DNA from 4 places in the Geobacillus sp. CX412 genome. Region 1 is predicted to be linked to each of the others. Evidence: riboswitches for the same ligand, from Rfam matches in the RefSeq annotation. Region 1 holds a riboswitch; each other region holds the start of a gene.
What was found. Region 1 has a riboswitch for S-adenosylmethionine ahead of NXM86_RS14370 (bifunctional homocysteine S-methyltransferase/methylenetetrahydrofolate reductase). Riboswitches for the same ligand answer to the same signal wherever they lie in the genome.
Positions count from the first base shown of each region.

Region 2: it holds a riboswitch for S-adenosylmethionine, as region 1 does, so the genes downstream of both, NXM86_RS15965 (phosphoadenylyl-sulfate reductase) here and NXM86_RS14370 (bifunctional homocysteine S-methyltransferase/methylenetetrahydrofolate reductase) in region 1, are expected to answer to the same signal.
Region 3: it holds a riboswitch for S-adenosylmethionine, as region 1 does, so the genes downstream of both, mtnK (S-methyl-5-thioribose kinase) here and NXM86_RS14370 (bifunctional homocysteine S-methyltransferase/methylenetetrahydrofolate reductase) in region 1, are expected to answer to the same signal.
Region 4: it holds a riboswitch for S-adenosylmethionine, as region 1 does, so the genes downstream of both, NXM86_RS10540 (Na+/H+ antiporter NhaC family protein) here and NXM86_RS14370 (bifunctional homocysteine S-methyltransferase/methylenetetrahydrofolate reductase) in region 1, are expected to answer to the same signal.

Region 1 covers NZ_CP103461.1:2,746,709-2,751,115, reverse strand. The annotation lists gene NXM86_RS14370 (bifunctional homocysteine S-methyltransferase/methylenetetrahydrofolate reductase) at 1-1,765, opposite strand, end outside; SAM riboswitch class I at 1,842-1,944, opposite strand; gene NXM86_RS14365 (transposase) at 2,298-3,188, shown strand; gene NXM86_RS14360 (YajQ family cyclic di-GMP-binding protein) at 3,323-3,814, opposite strand; gene NXM86_RS14355 (CvfB family protein) at 4,002-4,407, shown strand, end outside.
Region 2 covers NZ_CP103461.1:3,049,984-3,054,390, reverse strand. The annotation lists gene cysC (adenylyl-sulfate kinase) at 1-437, opposite strand, end outside; gene sat (sulfate adenylyltransferase) at 451-1,611, opposite strand; gene NXM86_RS15965 (phosphoadenylyl-sulfate reductase) at 1,755-2,462, opposite strand; SAM riboswitch class I at 2,589-2,699, opposite strand; gene NXM86_RS15960 (PAS domain-containing sensor histidine kinase) at 2,852-4,407, opposite strand, start outside.
Region 3 covers NZ_CP103461.1:2,599,020-2,603,426, reverse strand. The annotation lists gene mtnA (S-methyl-5-thioribose-1-phosphate isomerase) at 1-690, opposite strand, end outside; gene mtnK (S-methyl-5-thioribose kinase) at 713-1,915, opposite strand; SAM riboswitch class I at 1,996-2,159, opposite strand; gene NXM86_RS13545 (carbon-nitrogen family hydrolase) at 2,254-3,069, opposite strand; gene NXM86_RS13540 (pyridoxal phosphate-dependent aminotransferase) at 3,170-4,342, shown strand.
Region 4 covers NZ_CP103461.1:2,005,709-2,010,115, forward strand. The annotation lists partial or broken gene NXM86_RS10535 (transposase) at 1-455, opposite strand, end outside; gene NXM86_RS10540 (Na+/H+ antiporter NhaC family protein) at 793-2,118, opposite strand; SAM riboswitch class I at 2,228-2,333, opposite strand; gene NXM86_RS10545 (TetR/AcrR family transcriptional regulator) at 2,520-3,197, opposite strand; gene NXM86_RS10550 (DUF2705 family protein) at 3,197-3,994, opposite strand; gene NXM86_RS10555 (ABC transporter ATP-binding protein) at 4,009-4,407, opposite strand, start outside.

The DNA.
Region 1 (4,407 bases):
AAAACGGCGTAATTAAGTAGATGCCGTTAAATAAGTCAAAAGCGGCGTCAATGAGCGATTTGGCAATTGCGATTCCTTCGCGCGCAGATTGCACTGGGTCATTCGCGCATGCCGCCATGCGGGAGCGGATTTCATCAGAAAGAGTAATTCCCGGCACTTCATGATGAAGGAAATCGGCGTTGCGCGCGCTCACTAGCGGCATAATGCCGATGTAAATCGGCGTCTCAAGATGCTTCGTCGCTTCATACACCTCTTCGATTTGCCGCTCGGAATAAAGCGGCTGGGTGATAAAATAATGGGCGCCGCATTGAATTTTTTTCTCCAGACGCTCTACAGCCTTATCTAAATGACGGACGTTCGGGTTAAAGGCCGCGGCAATCGAGAAGTTTGTTTTTTGCCCGAGCGATTTTCCGGAATACGAAAGCCCTTCGTTAAATTGGCGAATCAGCCGGATTAAATCAAAGGAAGATAAATCATAGACGGATGTCGCTCCAGGAAAATCGCCGATTTTCGATGGGTCTCCGGTGATGGCGAGCACATCGGTGATGCCGAGCGTATGCAGGCCCATCAAGTGCGACTGCAAGCCGATTAAATTGCGGTCGCGGCAGGTAATATGAATAAGCGGGCGGATGCCGAGCTGCTCTTTGACGATGGAGCCGAGCGCCATGTTGCTGATTCGTGGAGTTGCCAGCGAGTTATCGGCCAATGTCAACGCATCAATGTTCGCTTCTTTCAGCGCTTTGGCGCCTTCTAAAAATTTCGCGATCCCTAATTTTTTCGGCGGGTCAAGCTCAACGATCACCGAGCGCCGCTTACGTACGATATCTTGCAACGGCGGTACGGCATTTGGTTCGTTTGTTTGGATAGAAATCGGAACATGACGTTGTTTAACGACTTTTTCTGTAATCGGTGTCCGATCGGTTAAGGCGTTTGCTATCGCTTCGATATGTTTCGGCGTCGTGCCGCAGCACCCGCCAATCAGGCGCACGCCTTGTTCACGGAAGGCAAGAGCCGTTTCTTTAAAATAATCGGTGTTTGTTTCATAGATAAGCCGTCCGTCGCGATAATCCGGCAAGCTTGCGTTCGGATACGCGGAAAGAAACGCTTTTTTCGGCAGCGGCACTTCCTCGAGTGAACGAATCATATGATATGGACCGAGACGGCAATTTAGACCGATGACATCAGCTCCCAACTGCTCCAAGCGCGCCAACGCTTCAGAAAGGGGAGTGCCGTCTTGCAAGACGCCAACTTCGTGGAGGGAGACGTGCGCGATAATCGGCTTATCCGTTTCTTTGCGCGCAATCGCAAGCACCGTCTGCAATTCTTCCAAATCGTAATATGTCTCGAGCAATAAGCCATCGACGTCTTCGTTTAAAAGCACAAATAATTGCTCGCGAAACGTCCGCTTTACTTCGTCGATGGAAACGGCGCTTTTGTTGATGCTCCGTAATCCGCCGATCGTTCCAAGCACATAGGCTTTATTTCCCGCCGCCTTTTTGGCGAGCCTTACTGCCGCGCGGTTAATGGATGGCACTTCATCTTCCAATCCGTAGCGGGCAAGTTTGACATAGTTGGCGCCATATGTATTCGTTTGGATTACTTCTGCGCCCGCGGCGATATATGCTTCATGAATGTGAATGATGTCTTCCGGTTTTGATAAATTTAGTTCTTCAAAACATCGGTCGACGCCGTGCGAGTATAATAGCGTTCCCATCGCTCCATCGGCGATAAGGATGCGTTCTTTTAAGTCTTGCAAAAACCCCACGATCATTCCCCCGTTCTATGAAGATAGTAAAAGAAAAAAGCCTTCTATAAGAAGAAGACTTTTTATGTATCGTCTCTTCTTATCTTCCAGGCGTTTCGCCTGTCTGGATTTAGCACCTTGACTTCCGCCAGGTTGCTGAGAGTTCATCGGGCCAGTCCCTCCCCCTCTCTTGATAAGAACTAGATATGTAGTTTTCAAAAAATATTTATATATTACTGTAAATGATTTTGTAGAAATATTCAATATAATTTTACAAAAATGACTCCCTTTATACGCAGCTGCTGAACTTTTCTGTCCGTCTCGCTTAGTTCCATTGCTATGATGAGGATGATGGCTAGCCAAAAGCAGGATAAACGCTTGGCAGCTCTCACGAATCCTTATTACCGCCTAGAAGAGTGGGAAAAAGGATGTTTAAAAATATGAACGTGTTGCAAAACGCATAACGAATGCATAAATGCACATAAAAAATCCACCACCTTGGAAATCATATACAGTGACCAAAAAAACAACTCTCCAAGGGGTGGACACTATTATGATTTCCAATTGGAACAGCGAACATGCATGGACTTATGAAATTGACCCAATTTTAGAAGCATTATTTCGGTATATCGACTCGCTATCATTGCCGGAAACACCGTATGTGACAGGAAGACCGCCGGTGTCGAAAAAATCGTTGTTGAAATGTTTCTTTTTGAAAACCTATTTTTCCATTGATTCCTTGCGAAAATTAGTGCGCATCCTGCAGCGTTTTCGCTGTTTTCAACGGGCCTGTGGGCTTGGTGAAGTCTCTCACCTTTCTACGTTTTCCCGTGCGGCGAAGTGGTTCCGGGAACAAGGATTTCCTGTTTTTCATGCACAGCTGCTCAAAGATCTAGAAGTACGTTATCCGCAAATCGTGCTGATCGACAGCACAGCCCTTCGAAGCAGTCTTTACGATTCACAGGCGAAGTGGGGAGTGTCCACCCGATATCACTGGTTTAAAGGATATAAACTCCATCTCTGCACCACCGCCGAGGGAATCATTTTATCTCATGTGTTGACCACAGCGAATCGAAATGATGCGGCAGTAGCACCAGAATTGCTTGTTTCTTTAAAGCAGTGGGATATCGAATTTGTATTGGGCGATGCCGCGTATGACAGTGAAAAGGTTCGTCAAACAGCAGAGCAGTCAGGAATCCTATTCATTTCCCCTATCAACCGCCGCAATAGCGAGGAACGAAAAGATGCCTATGGCCGGGTTCTTCCTGTATTTTTGAAAACGAGATTTGGCCAATGGCTGTTTGGACTTCGTCGTGAGATTGAACGAGTATTTAATGAGTTAAAGAGTGACGGGTTGGAACAGCCAAGATGGTATGGATTTCATCGATATGTACTGCATGTGTTATGTTGCATCCTTATGCATAACTTCGAGTTTTTACTCTAGTTTTGCAACACCATCAAATATATGAAAAAACGGAAGGAAGTAATCCCGGTGAAAGAAAAAATCAATAATGGCATTGTCAAAGAAGAGAAGAAAAGAAAACACGGATGGGAGGGCTATAACTCCTCCCATCCGTGTTAGCGGTAGTTAACAAATTGCACATCAATCGGCAAGTCCGCTTCGCGAATCGCGGCGATGACCTTTTGCAAGTCATCTTTGCTTTTGCCGCTGACGCGGATTTGATCGTCCTGTACTTGGCTTTTCACTTTCAGGCCAGTGTTTTTAATGATCGTGTTGATTTTTTTCGCGTTTTCTTTATCGATGCCTTGCACAAGTTTGGCGCGCTGGCGCACCGTGCCCCCAGAAGCTGGCTCAATTTTGCCGTATTGGATGTTTTTCGTCGGCACGCCGCGTTTAATGAGCTTGCCGATGAGCACGTCTTTTAGCTGCTCTAATTTAAATTCATCGTCGGAAATAAGGATGAGTTCGTCTTTGTCTAGCGAAATGTCGCTTTTGCTGCCTTTAAAGTCATAGCGGTTTTTAATTTCTTTCATCGCGATGTTGATCGCATTGGTGACTTCCGATAAGTCGACTTTCGATACAATATCAAAGGAACTTTCTTTCGACATACACAACCTCCAGCATTTTTTATTTTATTATAGTAAAATGTGGCAAGGGACACAACAAGAAAAGGAGGGGAAGCCGAACGACGTGGAGGTGCTATTGTGATGATGGGAAAAACTGTGTTTTATGCAGAATTGTCCATTGGAGTGGGAAATAATAAGCGTGAAAATATAGACAAAGGAAGAGATTGCAATGAAACGATTAATTCCTGGAGAAATCATGACATTAACGGTAAAACGGGAAATGCCGTTTGGCTGCTTTTTGACGAACGGCACGGAGGAAGTGATGCTGCATAAAAGAGAAGCGAATACAACGCTTGCGGTCGACGACGAGGCAACGGTATTTTTATATCATGACCACGACGGACAGCTGTGCGCTACCATGAAAATGCCGAAAATTACGAACCACAAATACGACTGGGTTGAAGTGGTCGACATCGTTCCGAAATTGGGCGTCTTTGTCGATATTGGCATTTCCAAAGATATGCTCGTGTCCATCGATGATTTGCCGCCGCTCCGCTCGCAATGGCCGAAGCGAGGGGATCAATTATATTGTTCGTTAAAAACGGATAAACGAGGACGGCTGCTTGCTAAACTAG
Region 2 (4,407 bases), 300 kb from region 1:
TTATACAGTCCTTTTGGATCGCGTCTCTCACACTCTTCTAGCGGGCATTTCACATAAATTTCGATAAACTCATCTTTTTCTACTAAATTGCGGACAAGCTGACGATCTTGCGCGAAAGGAGAAATAAATGCCGTTAAGACGAATTGGCCGCTGTCAACAAACAGCTTGGCAACTTCACCGATGCGGCGAATATTTTCGATGCGATCTTCTACGGAGAAGCCAAGATCTTTATTTAGCCCGTGGCGAATGTTATCGCCGTCTAATACATAATTTTGAATGCCAAGGTCAAATAACTTTTTCGACACGGCATTGGCGATCGTGGATTTACCGGAGCCGGAAAGTCCGGTAAACCATAAAATCGCGCTGTGATGCCCGTTGCGCTTGCGGCGGTCTTTTTTTGTAATTGACGTTTGGTGCCAAACGATGTTCGTGCTCAAGCTTTCTCCTCCTTTAACGTGTAGATGAGGTGACAGCCTCGCGCTGCTGCAATCCTTTAATTAATACTGCCGCGACTTCCGGACGGCTGAACGTGCTTGGCGGCACTTGGCCATTGCGCAGCATTTCCCGTACTTTTGTGCCGGATAATACAACATGGTATTTCGGATCATGCGGGCATGTTTTCGTCGACGCCATTCCTTCGCATTTCGTGCAATAAAAGCTATGTTCGAAAAACAGCGGCGTAATGCCAAGTTCTTCCGGCGTAAAATTCAAGAAGATTTTTTGCGCATCATATGTGCCATAGTAATCACCGACGCCGGCATGGTCGCGGCCGACAATGAAGTGGGTGCAGCCGAAGTTTTTGCGCACCATCGCATGGAAAATCGCTTCCCGTGGCCCGGCGTAGCGCATCGCTGCCTGGAATACTCCTAAAAACACGCGGTCTTTCGGATAATAGTTTTCTAACAATACTTGATAGCTTTCCATGCGGATGTCCGCCGGGATGTCATCCGCTTTTGTTTCGCCGACGAGCGGGTTTAAAAAGAGGCCGTCGACAATTTCGAGCGCGCATTTTTGGATGTATTCATGGGCGCGATGGACAGGATTTCGCGTTTGAAAGCCGACCACCGTGTTCCAGCCAAGCTCGGCAAAACGCTTACGTGTTTCGGCCGGATCGAAGTAGAATGGAGCAAAACGCCCTTTATCAGTGCGTTTTACTAATGTAATCGGGCCGCCTACATATACATTTGGCTTTTCAAATAGTTTCCGTACGCCTGGATGTTTGAGTTCCTCTGTTTTGTAAACGAGAAGTGCTTCTTTTGTTTTATCAGGTTGATAGATTTCTTGAATATCAATGACTCCATAGACTTCTCCGTTGTAAACGAGTTTGGCCGTTTCGCCGACAGAAAGCTCTTTTGTCTTTTCTTCGGTTACAGCAAGGGTAATCGGAATGCTCCATACTGTACCGTTGGTTAAGCGCATCGTTTCAACGACAGAGTCATAATCCTCTTTTGTTAAAAATCCGGTAAGCGGGCTGTAAGCGCCTGTTCCGATCAATTCTAAATCACTTAACTCGGCATTTGTCAGCTCAATTTCTTTTGTCAGTGTATCCAATGGATAGCTAGGATTCCATCGATCGATTAATGTGCCTCCGTGTGGAATGCTTAAACTCATTGTTCATAACCTCCTAGAATCAATATTTCATATAGGAAAACTATGATTTATTGCGAAACGTCACCGCTGTTTTTGTATAATGATCGTTTTTCTTCGGCTATTGTTTTTTCAAGCTAATAATGCCAAAGGTGACAAGCCAAACCTTATGAGATGTGAAGACCGCATTCTGTTTTTCCGTGGCCGACCCATCTGCCGGAACGTAAATCATTTGGATCGAGTGCAGGGGACGTACAAGGTTCACAGCCAATGCTTGGATAGCCGCGATCGTGAAGGACATTGTACGGAAGACGACGTTTGTATACATAATTCCATACATCTTTCCATGTCCAATGAATAAGAGGGCATATTTTTATGGATTTAAATTTGTCATCTTTATTTATATATTCTACATGGCTTCGTGTTGGCGATTGTTCGCGGCGCAGTCCAGAAATCCAAGCGGTTATTCCTGTTAATGCTTCGCGAAGCGGAATGACTTTTCGCAGTTCACAACATTTATTTGGGTTGTGTTTCCATAATTCATCTCCCAACTGTTGCGCTTGTTCTTCTAGCGATAAACTTGGTTTTTTCATGACGATGCGGAGAGAAGGATATTTTTCTTTTACTTTTTCGATTGTTTTGTACGTTTCGCGAAAATGGAGCCCGGTATCGAGAAATACGATTTCCGCATCTGGCTTTACTTGCGAAATCAAATCGATTAACACGATTCCTTCAACGCCGAAGCTACAGGCGTACACAATATCGTCCTTATATTGGCGGAATGCCCAAGTGAGGACATCAAGCGCCCCTTTTGTTTCATTATCGTGAGGGAATGAAGGTTTTTCTTCGGCTTCCCATGTTTGATAAGTGAGCATCTTTCTCCCTCCTTAAAAATCAAAGAAAATAAAGTGGATTAGTCGGTTATATAGGAATAGAAAGAGAACGAACGCTTATAAAAAACGCTCTCCCATTTTGGAAAGAGCGAAGAGGCCGCATATTTCACCTTATCTTCCAAAATGGCACCCATTTTGTTGGAATTAGCACCTTACTTTTTCATGAAGCAGGTTGCCGGAGTTCATCGGGCCAGTTCCCTCCCTCACTCTCGATAAGTTTGATGTAATTGATTAAAATTTTAACATAATTCACACAAAAGTCAATCCTAGTTTTTCGATAGGAATTAATTTTTTGCTGATATAACACAGTAGAGGAATAAAGAAATCAGGAAAGAAAAGGGCGGTTTGTTGTCCGACCTTTTCCATGCATGTCAACCGGATAATAGGGAATTATGCAAAACAGAGGATGCAGAAACGCGGATCGGCAATGTTACTTCGACGGTTGTTCCTTTATTCTCTTCACTCATAATCGACATCGTTCCACCGTGGTCTTCGATAATTTTTTTACTGATCATTATTCCGAGGCCAGTACCTTTTTCTTTTGTTGTAAAGAACGGTTTTCCTATTTTTTCTAGCTGTTCTTTTGGAATTCCGCAGCCTTCGTCGATAAAGCGGATAAGAACGGAATATTCATCCTTTTTTTGTGCCTCAATAAAAATATGTCCACCGCTTTTCATCGCTTCCATTGCATTTTTTAAGAAATTAATAAATACTTGCTTTAATCCGTTTTCGTCACATTCAATGAGAGGAAGAGATGGATCAATTTTTGTAATAATTTGGATGTTATGCAAAATACCTTGTGTTTCTAATAAAGTGGTGACATGTTGAAGCAAAACACCAATATCACTTTTTGTAAATTTGGTTGCTTGTGGTTTTGCCAACACTAATAGTTCGCCTAAAATAAGTTCAATGCGCTGAATTTCTGATTCAATAATGTGAAGGTAAGGTTTTTTCTCGTCAAGTTCGAATTGCAATAGTTGTATAAATCCTTTTATGGCTGTAAGCGGATTGCGAATTTCATGGGCGATCCCAGCCGCTAGCTGGCCGGCAACTGAGAGCTTTTCCGATGTTCGAATGAATTCTTCTGTTTTTTTCAGTTCGGTAATATCGGTGAATGTCAATACCGCATCAACGACGGCTCCATTTTCCAAAACAGGCGTTACCGTATAGGAAACGGGGAAATGGGTACCATCTTTTTTCCAAAAAATATCTTCACTAATATGATATGTTTTCCCATCTTGAATGGCGAGATCAATTGGGCATTCATCAATAGAGTAAGGAGTTCCATCTTTTTTCGTATGGTGAATGATATCATGCGATGCTTTTCCAATGGCTTCTTCCGCTTTATATCCCGTCATTCGTTCTGCAGCTGGATTCCAGAAAACGATATTCCCATGTTTATCAATCCCACAAACTCCTTCAGCAATAGAATTTAATATGAGTGTATGTTTATGATATAAGTTTTCCAGCTCTTTTCGGTAGCGATTGAGTTCCGTCATATTTTGACCAATCACATAAATTCCTTTCAAGCGATTTCCATGAATTATTGGAATGGTTTTAAAATGCATGTCAATAATTTTTCCATTTTTATGCTTTACTTGTAAATCATATTCACAACTTTCTCCTTTTAATGTTCGTTCAAATTTTTTTTTTGCTTTTTCAATTTGGTCTGGGGCGATAAACTGAGTAAAATGTTTGCCAATATATTCGCTTGGTTTGTATCCAAGCATTTTTCTTACTTCAGGGTTGCCGGATATAAGTAGCCCATTTATGTCTAGCAGAAGAATCACATCAGGGTATTCGAAAAAAAGACATTTATGACATTGTTTATTTTCTTTTAATAAGCGGCTAATGATAAATGCGGACGCTGCCAAACAAAAGGCGCTGAGCACAGCAACGATGGAGCTGAACAAAAATCGAGTGAAAG
Region 3 (4,407 bases), 150 kb from region 1:
TTTCGCCTTGATCGTCTGCGCCGCCATATTGTCGGTAATAAGAGTGACGTCTACCCCCGCTTGCATCAATTCCCACGTCGTCAATCTTGCTCCTTGCAGGACCGGACGAGTTTCCGACGCGTAAACATGAAGATTCATCCCTTTTTCTTTCGCTAAATAAAACGGAGCAAGCGCCGTGCCATAGCGGGCGGTTGCGATCGAACCAGCATTGCAAATGGTTAAAACGCAGTCGCCGTTTTGAAATAAGGAAAGCGCATGCTCTCCGATGCGGCGGCATACATCTTCATCTTCAATTTGAATGCGAATCGCTTCATGGATGAGCGTCGTTTTTGCTTCGTTAACAGAGGAAACGTGGGCGATGCTGGAAACAAGCCGGTCTAATGCCCAAAACAAGTTCACTGCAGTTGGCCGAGAGCTTGCTAAGTAGTCGCGGTCCTTTCGCACGTGCTCTTTAAATTTTTCCAGTGATTCTGTTTCATATTGCTGTGCAGAAAGAGCGAGGCCGTAAGCAGCCGTAATGCCGATCGCCGGTGCGCCGCGTACTTTTAACGTGGCGATTGCGTCCCGTACATCTTCAATATCTTTTAATTCCAAATATTCCGTCACTAATGGTAGCTTTTGTTGATTTAAAATTGTAATATGAGTGTCGTTCCATTCCACAGAGCGCGGGATTGCGAATGGTTCTGCCATTATGGTTCTTCCTTTCATTGTGTTAATTCGTTGCTGCAAGCACTGTTTGTGCGAAAAGGGAACGGATTTCTTTAGTGCTAGATAATGTTTCACGTTGCAAAATGAGGCTTCTGCCAAGACGAAGGGCATAACGTTTTGCTTGTAAGCGTTCCTCTTTATCCTCAATGCCATCAAGGTCAGCGACATGTGCTAATCCAATCGTGCGGCGGATGACTTCACATCCGGCAAAGCCGATCGCGTCAATAAACGTGTGATGCAGCACGTCTTCTAACAATCCTTCTGTTTTTGCATATGGTTCTACATTGTGAGTGCGCCAAAGATCAGAAAAGATTGTCGCGAATACATCCCAAGTTTTGTCGATATGAGCAAATAACGGTTCTTGTTGTTGTTCTGGGCGGGACAACGCATTTAACAGCAAGTTTGCGAAAAATTGGCCGATGTCAAAACCGAACGGGCCATAAAACGCAAACTCTGGATCAATGATTTTCGTTTCTTCATCGCTGGCAAAAATGCTTCCAGTATGCAAATCACCGTGGATGAGCGCATCTCCTTCGGTTAAAAACTTGCGCTTTAATTTGGCGACTTCTAAGCGGAGCTTGTCATCGTTCCAAAGCGCTTTTACATCATCGCGAAGCTCGTCTTCAAAGTTGTTCGTTTCATGATTAAAGAACGGATCGGTAAATACAAGGTCTTCGGTGATTTTGCATAATTCCGGATTAACAAAACTTTGCGCTAATTGTTTTTTTTCTTGTTGATTCATGCCAAAGTCGGAAGTGTAAAACGATGTCTTTGCGATAAATTCGCCAATATGCTGCGATAAAAGCGGATACGTTTTTCCTTCAATCAACCCTTTGCGGGCGATTTGCAAGTGAGATAAATCTTCCATAACGGTAATTGCCAAAGATTCATCGGAATAGTATACTTTTGGCACGTATTGCGGAACATAGCTTGCGAATGTGCGCAGCGCATTGCTTTCAATAACAGCGCGTTTTAATGTGAGCGGCCAGCTTTCACCGACTACTTTTGCGTACGGGAGCGCTTGTTTTACGATAATTCCTTTCTTTGTTTGCTGATCGACAACGCGGAAAACAAGATTTAAGTTGCCGTCGCCAATTTCGCGGCAGGCAAGCGGTGTTCCTTCCGGAAAAAGACCGAGACGGACCGTCAAAGAGATTGCGCCTTGTTCCGTTAATGGTTCATAAACCGTTGGATGAGAAACTGGCATAATGTAAAACTCCTCCTTCATGTAAATTAAAAAGCCTCTTTCTGCATAGAAAGAGGCTTGAAGATTCCATATCTTCGCACCTCTTATCTTTCAGAAAGAACGAGTCTTTCTGTTGGACTTAGCACCGTGCCCTGCGGAAGTAGAGAACTTCCGGCGCCAAAAAGTGCGCCCTATCTCACGATAGTATTACGGTCGGTTGCTGGGCTTCATTGGGCCAATTCCCTCAGCCAACTCTTGATAAGAGTGTGTCAGCATATTCAATTTTTTAATTTTCGCTATGTTGGCAATTTTGAAGTTTTATGCTTGATACGAATCATACATGGTCACGAAATGATTTGTCAACTCTTTTTTAAAAAATTTTTTTCTGCAGCGATGTAGTCGTTAGCTCTGCGGTCCGCAAAAATCGGGATTTGTTTTCGCACTTCTCTTACTTTTTGAAGATCGATTTGTGCCATTAACGTACAAGGTTCTTCATTTGCTTCTGCAATGATTTCTCCCCATGGGTCAACCACCAGCGAATGACCGGCAAAGACATTGTTTGGATCGCTTCCAGCGCGATTGCACGCGATGACGTAGCATTGATTTTCAATCGCGCGCGCCGCAAGCAGTGTACGCCAATGCGAAAGGCGAGGAAGCGGCCACTCGGCGACGACAAATAACACTTCCGCCCCTTGGACCATATGGACGCGAATCCATTCTGGGAAGCGGATGTCATAACAAATGACGCCTGCACATCGAGTGTTTTCTAATGTGAACAATCCCATTTCTTCCCCTGGCTGTAAGTAAAGATGTTCATCCATCAGCTGGAACAAATGGAGTTTGCTATATTCGCCAACGATGATGCCGTTTCGGTCGGCGATGTACATTGTATTGGTGACGCCGCGATCTGTTTTTCTGGCAATTGATCCAGCGACAATATTGACATGATGCGACTTGGCAAGTTTTTGAATGAACGCTTTTGTACGCATACCGCCCTCATCGGCAATCTCATCGAGTCTGGTTAAGTCATAGCCAGTCGTCCATAGTTCAGGAAGGACGATAATATCTGGGTGATTTTTTGAAATTTTTTCTATCTCTCTTTCAACGCGCCGTTCGTTTTCATTAGGATTGCCAAAAGCGATATCTAGCTGAAGACATGCGATTTTTATCGTCATGAACATTCACCTCGAAAAAATTTTACTTTACATTTTGATTTTTACGATATATGATTTTTCACTAGAATTTCAAGAAAATTTTTGAGAAGGTGTTAACGCGATGAAACAATTTCCACTATCTGAGTTATTGCAGAGCCTTCCAAAACAGTTTTTTGCTTCGCTTGTCGATAAAGTCGCAAAAAAAATGGCGGAGGGGCATGACATCATCAATTTAGGGCAAGGAAATCCCGACCAGCCGACTCCACCGCATATCGTGGAGGCGATGCAAAAAGCGGTGGCGAACCCAAAATATCACAAATACTCGCCATTTCAAGGGTATTCCTTTTTGAAACGCGCCGTTGCTAAGTTTTATGAGCGCGAATACGGCGTTGCCATTGATCCGGAAAAAGAAGTGGCGGTTTTGTTTGGCGGGAAAGCGGGTCTTGTGGAGATCCCGCAATGTTTAGCCAATCCGGGGGATATTGTGCTCGTGCCTGACCCGGGATATCCGGATTATTGGTCGGGGATTGCGCTGGCGCGCGCGGAAATGGTGATGATGCCATTGCGTGCGGAAAATCAGTTTTTGCCTGATTATGATGAAATTCCTGCAAATATTGCGGAAAAAGCAAAAATCATGTTTTTAAACTATCCGAATAATCCAACCGGGGCGATCGCTTCTAAGGAGTTTTTTGAAGAAACGGTGTCGTTTGCCGCAAAACACGGTATTTGCGTCGTTCATGATTTTGCTTACGGTGCGATTGGCTTTGACGGAAAAAAACCGGTCAGCTTTCTTCAAGCAGAGGGGGCAAAAGAAATTGGCGTTGAAATTTATACATTCTCCAAAACATATAATATGGCGGGCTGGCGCGTGGCGTTTGCCGTTGGAAATGAGAGCGTGATCGCGGCGATTAACTTGCTGCAAGACCATTTATATGTGAGTTTGTTTGGCGCCATTCAAGAAGCGGCGGCAACCGCATTGCTTTCTTCGCAGCGCTGCGTGGAAGAGCTTGTCGCACTGTATGAATCGCGGCGCAATACGCTTATTGACGCGTTGCGGCAAATTGGCTGGGATGTCGACGCCCCAAAAGGTTCATTTTTTGCGTGGCTTCCGGTGCCGAACGGATGGACATCGGAACGTTTTTCCGATTATTTGCTGGAAAAAGCGCATGTCGTTGTCGCGCCGGGAGTTGGATTTGGCAAGCATGGAGAAGGATATGTGCGAGTTGGGTTATTAACAAGCGAATCCCGCCTGCAAGAAGCGGCGGAACGGATTGCGAAGCTTGGTCTTTTCTAAAATGGGTTAAAAAATGATTGACAGAGCGAAAAAATACTGTCATAATTCAAATTAAATTTTCGAGC
Region 4 (4,407 bases), 740 kb from region 1:
CCCTTCTGGAGAAGAGGCCTCCATCGCTGCTTGGCGCTCTTTTGCTTTTTTCGATGCGATGGAGTAATAAATGCGTTCCAATGTCGTATATGGGATACGGTGCTTTCGGCTGACTTCTTGAATGGTGGAGCTTTTACAAAGTTCATACAAGTACCCGCAACATCGATTGGTGTAATGTTGGTTTGGTGGAATCGATTCGAAAGAGGCAGAAAACACTTGGAAACAATTCCAGCATCGATAACGCTTCACCTCTACGAACAAGTACACCGGTTGACGGAAAATCGCTAAATCCCGTACTTTTCGTGTCCGTCTGTCATGGACAGTGGAAGTAAGAAACCCACAATGTGGACAACGTTCTTGTGTCTCTGTTTTCTCCACATGAATCGCATAACCATAGGAAAGAAGTTCTTGTTTAACAATTTGAATTCTGGCAATCCTAGTGATATAGAAAGCACTTGCGAAGCCTCCTTATGTTTGTTTCGTCGCTGACATTATTGCCAGGATTTCGTTAATGCTTTCTCTTTTTTATCACTAAATCACAAAATTTGGTGATGAACCTATTTTTTATTACTCTCTTCTCTTAATTTATTTTTGTGAAATATTCATAAATTATATTAGAAATGTTTAATGTTGAACAAGTCAACCAGCTTATTAAAGAAAGATTTCAACTTTGCAAAATTATTCACTAATATACTCTTTTTTCGATCATAAAAAATAGAATCGCTCCATTTGGTGAAAATGAAAGCTGACTCAACATCGCTCCAAGGGATGTTTTGAGTCAGCCCCTTTCCTTTATACCGCTTTATTCGCTTGTAAGTCTGCCTTTACTTCTTTTTGTGTTTTTAATTTCGGAAAGTCAAACACAATCGCGATCATGCCACAAACTCCAATTAAGAATGGGTAGAACGAATACTGCAAAATACTTAATGGTGAAATGGAAGCAACACCTGCTGCCACAAGCATTTGCGCACCATATGGGATGAGCCCCTGGAAACAGCATGAGAAAATATCCAATATGCTGGCAGATTTACGCGGATCAATGTCATATTGATCAGCAATGTTTTTTGCAAGTGGACCAGCAATTAAAATGGAGATCGTATTGTTTGCTGTTGAAAGATTTGTTAAGCTCACTAATCCCGCGATACCGAATTGTGCTCCTTTTTTTGACTTTACATTTCTTGTTACTAATTGAAGTAAATAATCGATTCCACCGTTATGTTTAATGACTTCCACCATACCGGAAATTAAGATCGCAAGCAATGACAATTCCTGCATTCCGGCGACCCCGTCACCGATGGCTTGAATGAGGCCCATTGCACTGTAGCTTCCATCAAGAAGACCGATGATTCCTGCTAATAAAATACCGCCTGCTAACACGACTAGTACATTAACGCCCATTAATGCTGTTATTAATACACCAAGGTAAGGTAAAATTTTCATCCAATTAAAAGATTGATTCGTAATTTCCGCTTGCTCTCCAGCAGTAATGGCCCAGAAAAGAACGATGGTGATGATTGCCGCTGGTAAAACAATGAAAAAGTTCACCTTAAACTTTTCTTTCATTCTTGTATTTTGTGTACGAACTGCCGCAATCGTTGTATCAGAGATAAAAGATAGATTATCTCCAAACATAGCACCGCCAATGACAGCTGCCATAGATAATGCCAAAGAAATATCGGTTTGTTCACTAATTCCGACTCCAATCGGCGCTAACGCTACAATCGTTCCCATGGACGTTCCCATCGAAATGGAGATAAAACATCCAATGACAAATAAACCGGCTATTAATAAATTTTGCGGAACAACGGAAAGAGCTAAATTAACCGTTGATTCAACAGCTCCCATTTTTTTAGTTACTTCCGAAAATGCCCCTGCTAATAAGAAAATGATGACCATTAACATGACATCGGCATTTCCAGCCCCTTTTGTGAACACTTCCACTTTCTTCGTTAAAGACTCTTTCCGATTCATCATCAACGAAATACTTGCCGCAATCAAAATTGCTACAATGACTGGAAATTTATAAAAATCGCCTGTAACCACGCCTGCACCAATGAATAACACTAAAAAGACCACAAACGGAAATAACGCAAATAGATTGCCTTTTCTTAACTCCACTCTTTCCACCTCATTTTATGTTTTTTTGAAGGAGCTTTCCACTTAGAGAAAAGGCCTCTTCTTATCTGAACATAAGAAGAGGCCTTATACGTATCTATATAAGAAACCCTTCTTATCTTTCAAGCACAATGCTTGCTGGATTTGGCACAGCACTCGAAAACGAGTCCGCTGCCGAGACTTCTTCGGGCCAGTCCCTCCGCCTCTCTAGATAAGAAGATGAGCAGTTGTATTTCGTTATATAAAACAAATAAAAGATTACAACATATTCATCTGTTACGCAATACACCTTGAAAATGTCTTATTTTTAAAAATTTTCAACAAATATAAAATAATACTTGTGTAACATCAATAATATGCAAAAATCCCGCGGCTTTTCACCGCGGGAGAAAGGTGCCAATAGTTTATTCTGGTTTATAGATCCCATATTTCACAATCTTAAGATAATCATTAAGTTCCTTTATTAAAGACTCGGGATTATGAATAAAATCAAATTGCTTATTTTTGTAGAGAGTCAGATACTTATTCGTCAGCTGTTCAACGATAAACATCGTCATGCGGATCGCGGTATCCACGGAAATATCCTCTCTAAGTTTTTCCGTTTGGATCAGATCTTTAATATAGACATGCTTCAGCAAAAAATCTTCCTGATAAGCTTCGTAATGTTTCTTAATAATTTCTTCCATTTCCTTCTTTACTGCCACTGGAGGATTAGTAAAGGCATCCGTAATAAACTGAGCTTCTTGGAGATACTGAACCGTTAGTTTTTGTTTCAACAGGACGATTTCTTTGATCCTTTCAAAGAAATCATCAGATTGGATTTTTTCCATTTCTTCCATTGCTAGTTCCGTCAGAAAGTCCTTCACATAATTCACTAAATAAAGGTATAAGTTTTTCTTGCTCTTAAAATAATGAAAAAGGATTCCCTTGGAAATTCCCGCCCGTCTCGTAATAACATCTGTAGAGGTCTTTTCATAACCATTCTTCACAAATTCCTCGATGGCCACTTTGATGATCAAGTCTTTTTTCTCTTTAGGCTGCTTTTCAAATGCTGAATACAATTTTAACACCTCTAATTTCATTAGACTGCAATATCTTTCTTTTTATATACCATATATGAAGCGAAGATACTAATCAAAATAACCGCAGCCATAATAAAGATATACAAAGGCTCAATCTCGTTATCATTGATAATGGAGGCAGCGTCCACATATTTAAACGGGCTTATATATTTTAGGAACTCTAAGTCTTCCGATATCCCTGCCATCACATTCATAAAGTAGGCAGCTAGGACAATCCCCAGTGAGATCGAAAGGATGTTTCTTGTTTTTTTCATCATCGACGACAACATAAACGCAATTGCACCGAACGTCAAATGAAGCAATATCGTTGCGGCGATTAATAAACTAAATGTGTCTGTCGGAACATCCGGGTCTTTTGCAAATTGAAATCCAATGATGCTTGCTACGGCTGAAACTACGTTAAAAATCAAAATATTTACCAAAACGGCCAGAAGTTTTTCTGTTACGATTCGGCTTCTTGTGACAGGCTTTGATAACAAAAATTCAATCGTTTTTTCATTTTCTTCTTTGGCCAGAATATTGGATGCAAGAATTGCCGAGTATATGCTTCCCAAAAGGGTGGTCATCATATAAATTTCTACCCCGTAAAAACCCATCAAATCTCCCATGTTTAACTCATTCATTCCGAACGCTTTTTTAATCGATTCCGGATAGGCCTCAAGCAGTTTGGTCATTTCTTTTTGCTGCTCGGCAAACTGAGGATAAATGCTTAATGTCAACAAAATAAGTCCGCTGAGTACGATGCTCCAAATGATCAATGACTTTAAATTTCGCTTAAACTCTCTCTTAAAAATCATTTTCGATCCTTCCCTCACTTTTCATAGTAATGCATAAATACTTCTTCAAGAGTCGGTTCTCCGATTAATAGATCCTTAACCGGCAGAGTATTTAATTTATGCAGAAGCGCCTTCATATCCCCGCTGTAAAGCAGCGATATTTCATTTCCTTTTACTTCTTTCTTCACTATTCCTTCGAGTTTAAGGTCTATTTGTTCCGCTCGTTCGAATGTAATCGTGATATATTTCAAATTTTTCTTCGTAAGATTTTCAATTGTTTCTACTTTAATAAGCTCCCCTTCCTTAATAATGGCGACCCGATCACACATTTTTTGCACTTCAGAAAGAATATGGGAGGAGAAAATGATCGTTGTTCCCTTCTCTCTTTCCTCTGCAAGAAGTTCAAAAAAGGTGTTTTGCATCAGCGGGTCGAG